DNA from 3 places in the Streptomyces sp. PL-25 genome. Region 1 is predicted to be linked to each of the others. Evidence: riboswitches for the same ligand, from Rfam matches in the RefSeq annotation. Region 1 holds a riboswitch; each other region holds the start of a gene.
What was found. A riboswitch is a leader RNA that binds a small molecule or an ion and turns the genes downstream of it on or off. The one in region 1 is predicted to bind cobalamin.

Region 1 (5,687 bases):
CCGGTCGCGGCCCCGGCGGCGGCCACCCCGCCCGCCGCCGCCGTCTGACCGCGCGCCCCACCCGGCTCCCGAGAATCAAGAAAGCAGCTCCGACATGAAGATCGACTGGGCGGCCCTCGGTTCCGTCTTCGGCGTCAGCCTCGTGGCCACCGTCGGCCTGGTGGTCCTGTTCACCCTCGGCATCGCGGGCCTGTCCCGCCGCGAGGCCGCGTCGACCCGCGGCGAGTCGGCCCTCGCCGCCACCGCCGGTGCCTATGCGTGCTTCGCGCTGTGTGCGGCGGCTGTCGCCTACGGAATTTCCCTGATTCTGGGCTGACCACAGGAAGCCCTGCGGCCACTCAGCCCCCGGCCGCACCGACCGCATCAACCCCCGTGAGTCGTTCTATGACGCTTACGGGGGTTTTTGCTGTCTTCGACCACTCTTCACGACCTCAGCGAAACGACACATGTCATACTGACAGAGGCTGGTCGCCGTGGTCTAAGTCACCTACTCTAGTGGGTAGTTAACTGTTCGATGGTGGCAGCCCGACAAGTCAACGCCGACATGTGGCAGGGAGCACCATGCCAAGAGACATCGATCCGAGCCTCAACCGACGCAGGCTGCGAATCGAACTGCGCAAGGCACGCGAGAACGCCGGGTTGACCCAGCGGGACACCGCGAAGGCCCTCGAATGGTCGCTCTCCAAACTGATCAGGATCGAGGCCGGGACGGTCAGTCTCGGGGTCACGGACCTGCGGGCCCTGCTCCAGTTGTACGAGGTCACGGACGCCGGTCTGGTCGCGGAGCTGGAGGACGCGGCACGCGGCTCGAAAGGACAGTCATGGTGGGCGCAGTACAGCGACGTGGTGTCGCCCCAGTACGCCTTGTACCTGGGGTACGAGGGGTCGGCGGACACGATCCGCATGTACAACCCGACCATCCTGCCGGGGCTCGTGCAGACGGAGGACTACGCCACGGCGCTGCTGGCCCCCATGGCCCCCGAGTCACGGGTCCGGCAGCAGGTGGACCTGCGGCTCACCCGTCAGGAGCGGTTCTTCGACACGGGCGACGGTCCCGAGATGAACATCATCCTGGACGAGGCGGCCGTCCGGCGTCAGATCGGCGGTCCCTCGGTGATGCGCCGGCAGCTCGACCACCTGGCGACCCTGGCGGAGCACCCGCGCACCACGCTCCGGGTGCTGCCCTTCTCGGCGGGAGCGCACTTCAGCGTCACCACCGCGTTCATCCTGCTCACGTTCAAGGACGACGACGACCTCACCTTCATCGAAGGTCCGGGAGGCGGTCTGTCGAGCCGGGGCGACCTGGGGCTGGAGGTCCGCTACCAGGAGTGCTTCGAGGAGATCGGTCCAAGGGCGTACGAGGGCGACCGGATGAGTGAGCTGCTGGCGTCGGTCAGGGAGAGTCTGGACAACAGCTGAACCGGGCGGGGACGACCCGGGCGGGAACGGGGGAGGCCCCATGGCGGTCTTCGGAATACGGGCGTGGTGGCAGCGCCTGCGCGCAGGTACGGAGCCGGAGGGCGCCGTGGCTCTCGACGACAACTCGCTCAAGAAGGAGGCCATGCAGAGTCCGGACCTGACCGACGCTCTGATCCGGCTGGAGAGCGCGCGGGTCGCCGGTGAGATCCGGCTGATGTCGGTGCGGCTGCTGCTGGGCACCGCCTGTGGCAGCGTCCTGCTGCTGAGTGTCGCCCTGGCCGCCCGGGTCGCGCCCAGCCTGCCCTTCGGCGCCGCCACTCCGCTCACCACGACGATCGCGGGGGCCGGCGGAGCGGCGGTCGTCGCGGCGGCGGGCGCGGGACTGGGCAGAGCGATGGGGCGGCGCTCCGGCGGCACCGGCCGGCGGGAGATCAGCGAGGGGGTTCGCTCCGGGGCTGAACCGCCGCAAGGGCACGGCTCAGCACCCGGAGCCGGTCCGTGAGCGGCGTCATCCCCCACCACAGGCCCGCGGCGACGGCGACCAGCACGGTCACCACCAGCCAGACCACCCCCCTGGCGACACCCCCCGGAACGAGGAGGGCCGCCAATGCCCCCGCCCCCACCGCGACGACGCCCGTCGCCGAGGAGAAGAGGATCAACGAGGCCACCGCCGAGGCGTGGCCCCCCGCCGAGCCCGGGGCCCTCACTCCTGCCGGGGCCGTTCGTCCGGCTCGTTCTCGCATGTGCGTCCCTCCCGTCCCCCCGGACGGATCATGAGCCGTCCGCTTCCGGGTCCACAAGCTCCTCCAGAAAACCACACCAGGCCGTCCGCCCGAAGGCGAGCCGTCCGCTCCCCGGGCACTTCGAGTCGCGCACGAGCGTGCGGCCTCGTTCGGCGGCCACCTCCACGCATTCCTGTCCGTCGCCCGAGTAGCTGCTCCTGACCCAAGCGCGCCCCGTCGGCTCCCTGCCTGCCAACGCCCACCTCCTTCAGCCCCCATGGGTGTTCATGACAGGAGTCTTCCCGGCTTCCATGCCGGGAAAGAGGCCAAAAGGAGCCGTTTCAAGTCCGCGGGCCCAGGCCGGGGATATGAGCCTCGGCACACCACCCCGCCGCAGGTCAACGGCAAGTTGACGGCTGTTCCGGGGCCGTGGTGGACTTCCGGGGCCATGTACGGCGGCAGAAGAGGAAGCCGGTGCGAATCCGGCGCGGTCCCGCCACTGTCACCGGGGAGGAACATCCCCGGGAGCCAGGAACTCTCGCCGCCGGTCACGTCGAACCAGGGCGCGGACACCCTGAGTGAGGACCATCGCCATGCGCGGCTGCCGACCGAGGTTCATCAGCGATTCCCTGACCGACCCCGCGGCCGGCTGACCCGATGGGTGCCGATCGCGTCTTCGCGTACGGCGCCGCCGCCGGCCTCCTCGGTGACCTGTTCCTCGGCGACCCGCGCCGCGGGCATCCGGTCGCCGTGTTCGGGCGGGCCGCGGGCGCCGTCGAACGTGTGCTGTGGCACGACCACCGTGGCTGGGGCGCGCTGCACACCGCCGTGTGCGCCGGTGGCGCCGTCGCGCTGGGGGCCGCCGCCGCCCGCGCCGCCCGCGCCCCCCGCTTCCCGTACACCGCCTCCGTCCTGCTGACCGGCGCCGCCACCTGGGCCGTGGTCGGCGGCACCTCGCTGGCCCGCGAGGCCCGCGCCGTCGGACGGGCCCTGGAGTCCGGCGACATCGAGGCCGCACGGGCGCGGCTGCCGCATCTGTGCGGACGCGACCCGCAGGCGCTGGACGCCGCCCAGATCGCCCGCGCGGTCGTCGAGTCGGTCGCCGAGAACACCTCCGACGCCGTGGTCGGCGCCCTCGTCTGGGGTGCCGTCGCGGGCGTGCCCGGCCTTCTCGGCTTCCGTGCCGTCAACACCCTGGACGCCATGGTCGGCCACAAGTCGCCCCGCCACCGGCGCTTCGGCTGGGCCTCCGCCCGCCTCGACGACCTGGCCGGCTGGCCGGGCGCCCGGCTGACCGCCGTCCTGGCCACCGCCGCGGGCGGCGATCCGCGCGGCGCCGTACGGGCCTGGCGCGCGGACGCCGGACGGCACCCGAGCCCCAACGCCGGGCCGGTGGAAGCCTCGTTCGCGGGCGCGCTCGGCGTCCGCCTCGGCGGCACGCTGTCGTACGCCGGGCGCGTGGAGCACCGGCCGGTGCTGAACGGCGCGGCGGGGCGCGCGGTGCAGGCCGGTGACATCGACCGGGCCGTACGGCTCTCACGGCGCGTGAGCTGGCTCGCGCTCGGCACGTGTGCCGCCGTGAAGCTCCTGTGCGGCCGTCGCGACCGTCGGACGAAGGGACGTACGTCATGAGCGGTGGCCGGGGCGGCGGGCTGCTCGTCGCCGGGACCACCTCCGACGCCGGCAAGAGCGTCGTCACCGCCGGGATCTGCCGGTGGCTGGTGCGCCAGGGTGTCAAGGTCGCGCCGTTCAAGGCGCAGAACATGTCCCTCAACTCGTTCGTCACCCGCGAGGGCGCCGAGATCGGCCGGGCACAGGCCATGCAGGCGCAGGCGTGCCGGATCGAGCCGACCGCGCTGATGAACCCGGTGCTGCTCAAGCCGGGCGGCGAGCAGAGCAGCCAAGTGGTGCTGCTGGGCAGGCCGGTGGGCGAGCTGAGCGCGCGCGGCTACCACGGCGGGCGCCAGCAGCGGCTGCTGGGCACGGTGCTGGACTGCCTGGCCGAACTGCGCGGCTCCTACGACGCGGTGATCTGCGAGGGCGCGGGCAGCCCGGCCGAGATCAATCTGCGCCGCACCGACATCGTCAACATGGGCATCGCGCGCGGCGCGCGGCTGCCGGTGGTCGTCGTCGGCGACATCGACCGCGGCGGCGTCTTCGCCTCCTTCTTCGGCACCGTGGCCCTGCTCTCCCCCGAGGACCAGGAGCTGGTCGCCGGCTTCCTCGTCAACAAGTTCCGCGGCGACGTCTCACTGCTCGAACCCGGCATCGGCATGCTGCACGGGCTCACCGGGCGGCACACCTACGGGGTGCTGCCCTTCCGGCACGGGCTCGGCATCGACGAGGAGGACGGGCTGCGGGTGTCGCTGCGCGGTGCCGTACGGGAGTCCGCCGTGGCGCCGCCGGTCGGCGAGGACGTGCTGCGGGTCGCCGTCTGCGCCGTCCCGCTGATGTCCAACTTCACCGACGTGGACGCGCTGGCCGCCGAACCGGGCGTCGTCGTGCGGTTCGTGGACCGGCCCGAGGAACTGGCCGACGCCGATCTCGTGGTGGTCCCGGGCACCCGCGGCACCGTGCGGGCGCTGGACTGGCTGCGCGAGCGGGGCCTCGCGGACGCGCTGCGGCGCCGGACCGCCGAGGGACGGCCCGTCCTCGGCGTCTGCGGCGGCTTCCAGCTCCTCGGCGAGCACATCGAGGACGACGTCGAGAGCCGCCGCGGCCGGGTCGACGGGCTCGGACTGCTGCCCGTACGCGTCCGGTTCGCCCCGGACAAGACCCTCGCCCGGCCCGCGGGGACGGCCCTCGGCGAGCGGGTCGAGGGCTACGAGATCCATCACGGCGTCGCCGACGTCACCGGCGGCGAACCCTTCCTTGACGGCTGCCGGGCCGGCTCGGTCTGGGGCACGCACTGGCACGGCTCGCTGGAGTCGGACGGCTTCCGCCGGGCCTTCCTGCGGGTGGTCGCCGCCGCCGCGGGCCGCCGTTTCGTGCCCTCGCCCACCACGTCGTTCGCCGCGCTGCGCGAGGAGCAGCTCGACCGGCTCGGCGACCTGATCGAACAGCACGCGGACACGGACGCGCTGTGGCGGCTCATCGAGTCCGGCGCGCCGCAAGGACTGCCTTTCATTCCACCGGGAGCGCCCGCATGAGCACAGTGTTGTTGTTGTCCACCGCCGACACCGATCTGCTGGCGGCCCGCGCCTGCGGGGCGTCCTACCGGATCGGCAACCCGACCCGGGTGGACGTGACCGGTGAGCTGCCCGCGCTGCTGGACGGCGCGGACCTCGCCGTGGTGCGGCTGCTGGGCGGCAAGCGTGCCTGGGAGGACGGGCTCGCCGCGCTGAGGGCGTCCGGTGTGCCGACCGTGCTGCTGGGCGGCGAGAGCGTGCCGGACGCGGAGCTGATGGCCGAGTCGTCGGTGCCCGCCGGTGTGGTCGCCGAGGCGCTGCGCTACCTGGTGGAGGGCGGCCCGGCCAACCTCGCCGAGCTGGCCCGGTTCCTGTCCGACACGGTGCTGCTGACCGGCGAGGGCTTCGAGGAGCCGCG
Region 2 (5,687 bases), 5.1 Mb from region 1:
CAGGTCGGGCAGCCGGGGCAGCAGGAGCCGCTGGAACTGCTCGGCGCTGTTGCGGGCCTGGTGGTAGAGGCGGGCGTTCTCGATGGCCACCCCGGCGGTGCCGGCGAGCGCCCGGATGACGCCCTCGTCGTGCCGGTCGAAGGGCTGGCCGTCCTTGCGCTCGGAGAGGTAGAGGTTGCCGTAGACGCGTCCGCGCACGCTGATGGCCACGCCGAGCAGGGTGTTCATCGGCGGGTGGCCGGGCGGGAACCCGGCGGACTCCGGATGCCGGGAGATGTCGCGCACCCGCAGCGGCTCGGGGTGGTGGATCAGGTGGCCCAGCAGCCCCCGGCCCCTGGGCAGCTCCACGCCCTTCAGGTCCGCGAGTTCCTGCGCGCTCAGGCCGAGCGGGATGAACTCGTCCAGCAGCCGCCCCTCCTCGTCGAGGACGCCCATGGCGCCGTAGCGCGCGCCGACCAGGTCCATGGCGGTGCGCACGATACGGCGCAGCACCCTGGGCAGGTCCAGGTCCCCGGTGATGTCGACGACCGCCTGGAGGAGTTCCTGAAGGGTGCTCTGGGCACGGGCCAGGGCGCGCAGTTGCTCGCCGATGCGGTTCAGGTCGGAGCTGAGCGGCAGGTCGAGCAGTGAGGCGTACGGGTCCTCCCCCGCCGCGTCGCCTGTCCGCGGCTCCTCGTGCCCGTCCCGTGGCCCGTTCCGGTCGTCCGCCATCACCGCTGTCCCGCCTCCGCCGTCCGCCGCCCGCAGTCCGCTCCGGGCGCCGCTCGCGCCCGGCCGTGGTCCGGCCCGTCGCGCGGGCCGACTCCGACATCTGAACCGCGGACCTGCTCGCACCGCCCGGCGACGGGCCCGCACGCCGCGCGGGGACACCCTATCGGCCCCCTCTTCGGGGTGCGGCGCGGGCGGTCGGGCGCCGGGGCGCCGTCCGGCGCCCCGGCCGCCGTGTCCGCGCGCGGGGACACGGCGGGGCCGGGAGGGGGCCGGAGCAGGGGCGGTGACGGGGTCCGGAGGAGTAGCGGTGACCGCGTGGGGAGGTGCGCAGGCGCGTCGGCGGTCAGGAGGCCGGGACGCTCGCCCGGGGCCGTCCGGCGGCCCGCAGTGCCTTGTGGGCGAGGGCGTCGGTCAGGGCCCGCATGGCGGCGACGACGACACTGGCGTGTACGCCGGTCGTGGTCCACTCCCGTTGGGCGTCGCGGGAGACGACGAGGACGCGGGTCAGCGCGGTGCCGTCCGCGGAACCGTCCGCGGAGCGCTCGGCCACCGCGTCCAGGACGCGGACGCTGTGGTCGGCGAGGCGGACCTCGTCGAGCCACGGCAGGTGCGGGGCGAGGGCCCGGCGCAGGGCCGCGTCGAGCGCTTCGAGGGGGCCGTTGCCCTCGGCGGTGGCGGTGGCCTCCCGGGTGCTCCGGCCGGTCGCCGGGGCGGTGCTGGGGGTGTCGGGGGTGTCGGGGGTGCCGTCCGGGTCCGGGAGGCTCAGCCGGACCGTCGCCTCGGAGACGACCGCGCCGTCCGGGGCGCGGCGCTCCACGACCTGGTACGACAGGGGGGTGAAGGGCGGGAACGGGCGTCCCGGCCCGCCCTGGCCGCCGGGCTCACCGGCCGTCAGTTCGTCGTGCAGGAGCAGTTCCAGGGAGGCGTCCGCCGCCTCGAAGGACCAGCCGCCCGCCTCCAGGCGCTTGATCCGGGCGACCGCCCGGGAGAGGGCTTCCAGGTCGTCGAGTCCGAAGCCGAGTTCCAGGCACTTGAGTTCCAGGCTGGTGCGCCCGGCCATCTCGCTCACCAGGATGCGGGTGCCGTTGCCCACGACGTCCGGGTCGATGTGGTGGTAGAGCGCGGGGTCCACCTTGATCGCGCTGGCGTGCAGGCCCGCCTTGTGGGCGAAGGCCGCCGCGCCGACGTAGGGCTGGTGCCGGTCGGGGCTGATGTGCGCGGTCTCGGCGAGGGCGTGGGCGGTGCGGGTCAGGTCGCCGAGCCGGGTGCGCGGCACCACCGGCATGCCGAGCTTGGTGGTGAGGTTGCCGATGACCGCGAACAGGTCGGCGTTGCCCGCCCGTTCGCCGTAGCCGTTGGCGGTGCACTGGACGTGGGTGGCGCCCGCCTCCACGGCGGCGATGGTGTTGGCCACGGCGCACCCGGTGTCGTCCTGGCAGTGGATGCCGATACGGAACCCGGTGCGGGCGGCGACCTCGCCGACGGTCTCGGCGAGCCGGCCGGGGAGCTGGCCGCCGTTGGTGTCGCACAGGACGGCGACGTCGGCGCCCGCGCCCATGGCGGCGTCCAGCACTCGCAGCGCGGTGGCGGGGTCGGCGGCGTAGCCGTCGAAGAAGTGCTCGGCGTCGAGGAAGACCCGGCGGCCCTCGGCCACCAGGAGGCGCACGGTGTCCCGTACCATCGCGCAGTTCTCCGCCACGTCCGTGCGCAGCGCCCGTTCGATGTGGCGCCGGTCGGACTTGGCGACCAGGGTGATCACCGGGGCCCGGGAGTGGAGCAGGGCCTGTACCTGCGGATCCCGCTCCGCGCTGCGGCCGGGTTTGCGGGTGCTGCCGAAGGCGACCAACGCGGCGTGTTCCAGGTGCAGTTCGTCCGCCGCGCGGGCGAAGAACGCGGTGTCCTTGGGCAGCGCGCCCGGCCAGCCGCCCTCGATGAAGCCGACGCCCAGGGCGTCCAGGGTGCGGGCGGTGGTGAGCTTCTCCGCGACGGAGTAGGAGATCCCCTCGCGCTGCGCGCCGTCGCGGAGGGTGGTGTCGTACAGGTGGAAACCGTCGCCGAGGGGGGTGTCTGCCGGTGTGGTGCGTGTGTGAGCCACTGGGCGTCCTTCCTGGGGAGTTCCTGGGTCCGTGCGCGGCGGTCTACGGGAGCACGGTCCTGCGGCGCGACCGGTCGCCGTCCCAGGCGGCGCGGTTGACCGGGGCGGCGGGGAGGTCGCCGCGCAGCGCCGTCCCGAGCTGGGTGACCGCGGAGTCGGTCATCCGCACGATGGTCTCGGCGGTCAGTCCGGCGGTGTGCGGGGTGAGGATGACGCGCGGGTGGCTGAGCAGCGGGTGCCCGGCGGGCAGCGGCTCCGGTTCGACGACGTCGAGTCCGGCCGCCGCGATGTGGCCGCTCTCCAGCGCGGCGACCAGCGCCTCGGTGTCGAGGACGCCGCCGCGGGAGCAGTTGACGACGAAGGAGCCGCGCGGCAGCCGGGCGAGCTGGTCGGCGCCGATCATCTGCCGCGAGGTCGCGGTCAGGGCGGGCGCGAGCGCGAGGATCGTGGACCGGGACAGCAACTCGTCGAGGGAGGTGACGAGTTCGGCGCCGACCAGATGGGCGATGCGGGGATCGGCGTACGGGTCGTAGGCGAGTACGTCCGCGCCGAAACCGGCGGTCAGCTTTCGGGCGGTCTCGGCGCCGACGTAGCCGAGTCCGACGACGCCCACCGTCTTGCCGTGCAGTTCGTGGAGGCTGAGGTCGCTGCGCTGCCGCCAGGCGGAGCCGTCGCGGGTGGCCGGGTCGGCCCAGTGGAGCTGTTTGAGTGTGGCCAGGATCAGCATGACGATGTGTTCGCTGACCGGGATCCGGCCGAAACCGAGCTGGTTGACGACGAGGATCCCGAATTCGGTGGCCGCCTCGATGTCGACGTTGTCGGTGCCGAATCCGGAGGTGGAGACGACGGTGAGCCGGGGTGCCGCCGCGAGTATCCGGCGGCTGACTTTCTCGGGATAGCGCACCCAGAGCGCATCGGCGTCGGCCACCGCCGCCATCACCTCGGATTCCTCGGAGGAATCCACGACGACGACTTCGGCACCGAGGCCGCGCAGTCTGTCGGCGCCCGAGGAATCGTACATCGGACGCCAGAGAACGATCTTTGTCACTTCTTCTCTTCCCATCCCCGGATGCTCACGCACGCGGAATCGGCGGTGTCGAAGGGGCGGTGCGCGGGCCACGCGGCACAGGACGGCCGCGGAATCGGCCGCCGGGGCGGTCGGTTCGCGTGCGGTCACCGTGGAACGCGTGCGCGCGGGCACGCCGGAACATGCCCCCGACGGAGCTAGGCGAGGATGGAGAAAACCGGCGCCGAAAGCGTGCGGCGCCCTGTCTCGGCATGCGGGAGATTCCCGTAACGCATCAGCACCATCCTCGTGGGCCTCGTCGTGACACCTGCGGGCGGCAATCTGACTTCCGGGGATTTCTCCCCGGTCACAGTGGCGGGACCGTGCCGGATTCTCACCGGCTTCCCCGCTTCGCAGGCACTGGTGATTCATGTATAGCAGCGGGCCCCGTTCCCCGGACCCCCCTATGGCCGCCGCGAACCCCCTATTCGGTACGGGGATTCACGAGGGGTCGGACGGAGCGCCGCCCGGCGCTCACACTCGGGCGAGCAGGGCGGCGAGCGGCGCCGGTACGTGTCCCGGGTCGAGGGCCTCCACGAGGACCCGGCCGTAGTGGATCTTGCGGCCCTTCTTGGTGCCGAGGAAGCGCCGCATCCGCTGGTGCGCGGTGCGCTCGCGCTGCGCGGGCTGGTTCTCGAAGGTCCGCAGGGCGCGCAGGTCGCCCTCGTCCCGGATCAGTTCCTCGACGCGGGCGACGCCCAGGGCGCGGACGAGTTCGTCCTCCAGGTCCGCCGCGCACACGAAGTACGCGCCCGGTGCCGTGCCTGCCGCGGCGAGGGCGCGGGCGTAGTAGCGGCGCTCCCCCTCGTCGCACAGTCCGGTGAGGCGCAGGCCGAGGCCGGCGGGGCCGAGGAGGCGGGTGAAGCGCCCGACGTTGGTGACACCGCCCATCGGCAGCACGCAGACGCCCTCGGCCGCCAGGTCCCGGCCGTGCCGGGCGGCCAGCGCGTCGACCGCCGCCGCGTCGCTCGGCCCTTCGAGCAGGACGGCGGTCCGTACGGGCAGCAGTGCGGCCAGTTCGCGCACGGGACCGCCGGGGCCGCCCGACGTCCCGTGCGCGAGGACCGCCTCCCGGAACGCGCCCATGTCAGCCATGGGAGGAGTCTCCGCCCCGGTCGCACCACCGTGCCAGGGTTTTTCCGCTCCCGGCCCAGGGTCTTTCGTTCGGATCAGGCCGGATGAGGCACCAGGGCACGCGAGCCCGGCATGATCCGGACGAGAGGCCCTAGGTGAGCGGCCCGGCGCCCGTGACCGGGTAGGGCACGAAGGTGCTGCTGTGGTGGTCGATGAGCAGCGGGCGGCCGAGCGGTGGCGCGGCCCGCTGCGAGCAGTCGAGGCGTTCGCAGACGCGGCAGCCCATGCCGATGGGGGTGGCCGCCGCGGCGTTGTCGAGGTCCAGGCCCTCCGAGTAGACGAGGCGGTGGGCGTGGCGGATCTCGCAGCCCAGGCCGATGGCGTAGACCCGGCCGGGCTCGCCCCAGCCGCCGCGGTGCCGGGTGACGGCGCGGGCGGTCCACAGGTAGCGGCGCCCGTCGGGCATGGCGGCGATCTGCACATGGATGCGGCCGGGCACGGCGAACGCCTCGTACACGTTCCACAGCGGGCAGGTGCCGCCGGCCCGGGAGAAGTGGAAGTCGGTGGCCGACTGGCGCTTGGACATGTTGCCGGCCCGGTCGACGCGGACGAAGGAGAAGGGGACGCCGAGCAGCCGGGGGCGCTGGAGGGTGCTCAGCCGGTGGCAGACGGTCTCGTAGCCCACTCCGTAGTGGTCGGTGAGGCGTTCGATGTCGTAGCGGGCCTCCTCCGCCGCCGCGT
Region 3 (5,687 bases), 3.4 Mb from region 1:
TAGACCAGTACGGGGAGCTTGGCCCAGACCAATAGGGCTGTCAAGGGTGCGCCGACCTGCTCAGGTGCTCCGTTATGGGACCGCGATATGCAGGGACCTTTCATTGCTCATGCGGTCAAACGGACGTCCCCGCTCCACTGGACCACCGGCCGTCACTTCCCCCCGGTCGCGCGCCTGTTCGCGTGGACCACCCGGGCCGGGGACGGGCGATGGACTAGACCAGCGGGGGTCACGGCGGTATACAGAGGAGATCACGGAGCGTGCGGGTGCCACCCGTCACAAGAAGCCGTGCCACGATGTGAGCCGTGGCCGACGGGAGTCGGTCGCTTCGGCACTGGAGCCGGGAAGGCAGAGCATGAGCACCGACGTCAGCAGTGCGGAGAACGAGGGTGGGGCGACCGTCCGTACCGCGCGCGTGCCCAAGTACTACCGCCTGAAGAAGCACCTGCTCGACATGACCCAGACGCAGGCGCCCGGCACGCCCGTGCCGCCCGAGCGGACCCTGGCCGCCGAGTTCGACACCTCCCGCACGACCGTGCGCCAGGCGCTCCAGGAACTCGTCGTCGAGGGCCGGCTCGAACGCATCCAGGGCAAAGGCACCTTCGTCGCCAAGCCGAAGGTCTCCCAGGCGCTGCAACTGACCTCCTACACCGAGGACATGCGCGCCCAAGGACTGGAACCGACCTCTCAGCTGCTGGACATCGGGTACATCACCGCCGACGACCGGCTCGCCGCCCTGCTCGACATCACCGCGGGCGGCCGGGTGCTGCGCATCGAGCGGCTGCGCATGGCCAACGGCGAGCCCATGGCCATCGAGACCACGCACCTCTCGGCCAAGCGCTTCCCCGCGCTGCGCCGCAGCCTGGTCAAGTACACCTCGCTCTACACCGCCCTCGCCGAGGTCTACGACGTCCATCTCGCCGAGGCCGAGGAGACCATCGAGACCTCGCTGGCCACCCCCCGCGAGGCCGGGCTGCTCGGCACCGATGTCGGCCTGCCCATGCTGCTGCTCTCCCGGCACTCCCAGGACCGCACCGGCCAGCCCGTGGAGTGGGTGCGCTCGGTCTACCGCGGCGACCGCTACAAGTTCGTGGCGCGCCTGAAGAGGCCGATGGACTGATCCCGCCCTGCCCCGCCGTGCCCCTGCGCCCGGTCCCCGGACGGTGTCCGCGGAACCGGTATGCGGACAAGGGGTTCCGTTCGCTTGTCACCGTGACCTAGATTGCCTGCGCATCGCACCGGTGACCAGCACAGGAACGGAGCCGCACATGTCAGATGGGCCAGGAGTGGGCAAAGGGGTGGTGACACCCCTGCGGGTGGTCATCGGCCTCTGCCTCGTCGCGCCGTTCGTGGCGATGCTGTGGGTCGGTTCGTACGCGAAGACCGACCCCACGTTCATCGGCATCCCGTTCTTCTACTGGTACCAGATGCTGTGGGTGATCATCTCCACGGTCCTCACGGTGATCGCCTACCGGCTCTGGCAGCACGACCAGCGCGGGCGCCGCACCGGTGACTCCGCGTCCGCGAAGGGCGGTGCGGCCCGGTGAAGGACGGCGTCAACGGCGTCGCGCTCGGCGTCTTCATCTTCTTCTTCCTGCTCGTCACCGTCATGGGCTTCCTGGCAGCGCGCTGGCGCCGGGCGGACAACGAGCACAGCCTGGACGAGTGGGGCCTGGGCGGCCGGTCCTTCGGCACCTGGATCACCTGGTTCCTGCTCGGCGGCGACCTGTACACCGCCTACACGTTCGTGGCGGTGCCCGCGGCGATCTACGCGACCGGGGCCGCCGGGTTCTTCGCGGTGCCGTACACGATCCTGGTCTACCCGCTGATCTTCACCTTCCTGCCCCGGCTCTGGTCGGTCTCGCACAAGCACGGGTACGTGACGACGTCCGACTTCGTGCGCGGGCGGTTCGGCTCCAAGGGCCTGTCGCTGGCGGTGGCGCTCACCGGCATCCTCGCCACCATGCCGTACATCGCGCTCCAGCTCGTCGGCATCCAGGCGGTGCTGGACGTGATGGGCGTGGGCGGCGGCGAGAACACCAACTGGTTCGTGAAGGACCTGCCGCTGCTGATCGCCTTCGGCGTGCTGGCGGCGTACACGTACTCCTCGGGGCTGCGCGCGCCCGCGCTGATCGCGTTCGTGAAGGACGCGCTCATCTACATCGTCATCGCGGTCGCGATCATCTACATCCCGATCAAGCTGGGCGGGTTCGACGACATCTTCGCGGCGGCCTCCGAGAAGTACAGCAAGGCGGGGGCGGGCGGACTGGCACCGGCCCCGGGCGGCCAGTGGACGTACGCCACCCTGGCGCTGGGCTCCGCGCTGGCGCTGTTCATGTATCCGCACTCGATCACCGCCACGCTGTCCTCGCGCAGCCGCGAGGTGATCCGCCGCAACACCACGATCCTGCCGCTGTACTCGCTGATGCTGGGCCTGCTGGCGCTGCTCGGCTTCATGGCGATCGCGGCGGGCGTGAAGGTGCAGAACGGCCAGCTGGCCATCCCGCAGCTGTTCGAGGACATGTTCCCGGACTGGTTCACGGGCATCGCCTTCGCGGCCATCGGCATCGGCGCGCTGGTGCCGGCGGCGATCATGTCGATCGCGGCCGCGAACCTGTTCACCCGCAACATCTACAAGGACTTCATCAAGCCGGACGCGACGCCCAAGGAGGAGACCCGGGTCTCCAAGCTGGTCTCGCTGCTGGTGAAGGTGGGCGCGCTGGTCTTCGTGCTGACCATGGACAAGACCGTGGCCATCAACTTCCAGCTGCTCGGCGGGATCTGGATCCTGCAGACCTTCCCGGCCCTGGTCGGCGGCCTGTTCACCCGCTGGTTCCACCGCTGGGCGCTGCTGGCCGGCTGGGCGGTCGGCATGGTCTACGGCACGGTCGCGGCCTACGGGGTCGCCTCGCCGACGCAGAAGCACTTCGGCGGCTCGGCCAAGGAGATCCCGGGCATCGGCGAGATCGGCTACATCGGCATGACGGCGTTCGTGCTGAACGTGGCCGTCGCCGTGGTCCTGACCTTCGTCCTCAAGGCCCTGAAAGCCCCCGACGGCGTCGACGAGACCCGCCCGGAAGACTACACGGCCGACGCCGGGGACGCCGGTGTCTCCGTCGAGCTGCCGCCCGCCACCGCGGGCAGCGCCCACTGAGCGGACGCCCCCTTCGAGGAGGCCGACGCCCTCGACCGGGCCGACGGGCCGCCGGGAGAATCCGGCGGCCCGTCGCCGTGTCCGTGCGGCACACTCGGGGCCATGGACCTCGTGATCAGGCCGGCGCTGCCCGGCGAGTACGCCCCCCTGGGCGAGATCACCGCCCAGGCGTACCTCCGGGACGGTCTGCTGGACTTCGGAGCCGACGACCCGTATCTGGACGTGCTGCGGGACGTCGCCGGACGGGCGGCGGCCTGCGAGGTGCTGGTGGCCGTGGCGCGGGACGAGGTGCTCGGGCGGGGTCGCCTTCGTGCCGTCCGGCGGCCCCATGGCGGACATCGCGGGTCCCGGCGAGGCCGAGATGCGCATGCTCGCGGTCGACCGCGCGGCACGCGGCCGGGGCGCGGGCGCGAGGCCCTGGTGCGGGCCTGCGCGGACCGGGCGCGGGCCACCGCGGGCTGTGTCCGCCTGGTGCTGTCCACCCAGCGCGCCATGCACAGCGCGCACCGCCTCTACGAGCGCCTGGGCTTCGTCCGCACCCCGCGGCGCGACTGGAACCCCTTGCCCCACCTGGCCGACACCAGGCTGCTCACCTACGCGTTGACCCTCTGACACCCTCCGCAGTCGACGCGACACAACATATGGGGGTGGCTTCCACACCCGGCACAAGATGTATGCTCATGCTCGCTGTCGTCGCAGGGGAATCCGGTGCGAATCCGGAACTGTCCCGCAACGGTGTACTCGTACGCACATGCCCTTGAGGCCGCATACGAGCGTCAGTCCGAGGACCTGCCAACAGTGCGCCCGGCCGTCCGGTCCGGGTGTCTGACGTCCGGGCCTCGCGGAATGGGCCGGTGGACGCGGCGCCGTGCGCGCTCGTGCTGCCGCTCCCTGCCCTCGCCGAGGCTCCGTGCCGAGCGAGGGAGAGCCACACGTGACCATCGCGCCCGCCGATCCGGTCTCAGCCGAGGGCCGCCTGGAGAACGACGGTCCCGGTGCCGCGCTGCTGCGGACCCTGACCGAGCTGACCGCCGACCTCCCCGACGCCGACCCCGGCCGGGTCGCCGCCGCCGCGCTGCGCGGCCGTTCGGCCCGCGCGGACGAGGCGGAGCTGCGGGAGCTGGCCACCGAGGCCGCGGCCGGGCTCATCTCCGAGGACCCCGCCTACTCCCGGCTCGCCGCCCGCCTGCTGACGCTCTCCATCCGGTCCGAGGCCGCCTCCCAGGGCGTCACCTCCTTCACCGAGTCCGTCGCCGTGGGCCACCGGGAGGGACTGATCGCCGACCGGACCGCCGCGTTCACCCGGCTGCACGCGGCCCGTCTGGACGCGCTGGCCGACCCGTCCGCCGACGACCGCTTCGGCTACTTCGGCCTGCGCACCGTGCACAGCCGCTACCTGCTGCGGCACCCGATCACCCGCAAGGTGATCGAGACGCCCCAGCACTTCATGCTGCGGGTGGCCGCCGGCCTCGCCGAGGACGACAGCCCCCGGGCCGTCGACGAGGTCGCCGCGCTCTACGGGCTGATGAGCCGCCTGGACTACCTCCCCTCCTCCCCCACGCTCTTCAACTCCGGCACCCGCCACCCGCAGATGTCCTCCTGCTATCTGCTCGACTCCCCCAAGGACGAGCTGGACAGCATCTACGACCGCTACCACCAGGTCGCCCGGCTCTCCAAGCACGCGGGCGGCATCGGGCTGGCCTACTCCCGCATCCGCTCGCGCGGTTCGCTGATCCGCGGCACCAACGGGCACTCCAACGGCATCGTGCCGTTCCTGAAGACCCTCGACGCCTCGGTGGCCGCGGTGAACCAGGGCGGGCGGCGCAAGGGCGCGGCGGCCGTCTACCTGGAGACCTGGCACTCCGACATCGAGGAGTTCCTGGAGCTGCGCGACAACACCGGTGAGGACGCGCGCCGCACCCACAACCTCAACCTGGCGCACTGGGTACCGGACGAGTTCATGCGCCGGGTCAACGCCGACGCGCAATGGTCGCTGTTCTCCCCGGCGGACGTGCCGGAGCTGGTGGACCTGTGGGGCGACGAGTTCGACGCGGCCTACCGCAGGGCCGAGGAGGCCGGGCTCGCGCAGAAGACGATGCCCGCCCGCGAGCTGTACGGCCGGATGATGCGCACCCTGGCGCAGACCGGCAACGGCTGGATGACCTTCAAGGACGCCGCCAACCGCACCGCCAACCAGACGGCGGAGCCCGGCCACGTCATCCACTCCTCGAACCTGTGCACGGAGATCCTGGAGGTCACCGACGACGGGGAGACGGCGGTCTGCAACCTCGGCTCGGTCAACCTCGGCGCCTTCGCCGACCCCGAGACGGGTGACCTGGACTGGGAGCGGCTGGACGAGACGGTCCGCACCGCCGTCACCTTCCTGGACCGGGTCGTCGACATCAACTTCTACCCGACCGAGCAGGCGGGCCGCTCCAACTCCCGCTGGCGGCCGGTCGGCCTGGGCGCGATGGGCCTCCAGGACGTCTTCTTCAAGCTGCGGCTGCCGTTCGAGTCCCCCGAGGCGAAGGCC

Region 2: linked by a shared signal. The riboswitch ahead of R4Z62_RS29850 (NAD(P)-dependent oxidoreductase) and the one ahead of R4Z62_RS06920 (cobalamin biosynthesis protein) in region 1 are both predicted to bind cobalamin.
Region 3: linked by a shared signal. The riboswitch ahead of R4Z62_RS22525 (ribonucleoside-diphosphate reductase subunit alpha) and the one ahead of R4Z62_RS06920 (cobalamin biosynthesis protein) in region 1 are both predicted to bind cobalamin.

The regions. Positions count from the first base shown of each region.
Region 1 covers NZ_CP136997.1:1,553,940-1,559,626, forward strand. Annotated here, with positions in the region: gene R4Z62_RS06895 (inorganic phosphate transporter) at 1-48, shown strand, start outside; gene R4Z62_RS06900 (hypothetical protein) at 95-316, shown strand; gene R4Z62_RS06905 (helix-turn-helix domain-containing protein) at 562-1,419, shown strand; gene R4Z62_RS06910 (hypothetical protein) at 1,460-1,921, shown strand; gene R4Z62_RS06915 (DUF397 domain-containing protein) at 2,191-2,397, opposite strand; cobalamin riboswitch at 2,558-2,698, shown strand; gene R4Z62_RS06920 (cobalamin biosynthesis protein) at 2,799-3,773, shown strand; gene R4Z62_RS06925 (cobyric acid synthase) at 3,770-5,290, shown strand; gene cobN (cobaltochelatase subunit CobN) at 5,287-5,687, shown strand, end outside.
Region 2 covers NZ_CP136997.1:6,700,759-6,706,445, reverse strand. Annotated here, with positions in the region: gene R4Z62_RS29860 (PP2C family protein-serine/threonine phosphatase) at 1-711, opposite strand, end outside; gene cimA (citramalate synthase) at 1,055-2,806, opposite strand; gene R4Z62_RS29850 (NAD(P)-dependent oxidoreductase) at 2,850-3,827, opposite strand; adenosylcobalamin (AdoCbl) riboswitch at 4,101-4,245, opposite strand; gene R4Z62_RS29845 (TOPRIM nucleotidyl transferase/hydrolase domain-containing protein) at 4,347-4,967, opposite strand; gene R4Z62_RS29840 (short-chain fatty acyl-CoA regulator family protein) at 5,098-5,687, opposite strand, start outside.
Region 3 covers NZ_CP136997.1:4,964,606-4,970,292, reverse strand. Annotated here, with positions in the region: gene R4Z62_RS22545 (GntR family transcriptional regulator) at 356-1,120, shown strand; gene R4Z62_RS22540 (DUF3311 domain-containing protein) at 1,269-1,547, shown strand; gene mctP (monocarboxylate uptake permease MctP) at 1,544-3,154, shown strand; partial or broken gene R4Z62_RS22530 (GNAT family N-acetyltransferase) at 3,257-3,766, shown strand; cobalamin riboswitch at 3,829-3,965, shown strand; gene R4Z62_RS22525 (ribonucleoside-diphosphate reductase subunit alpha) at 4,089-5,687, shown strand, end outside.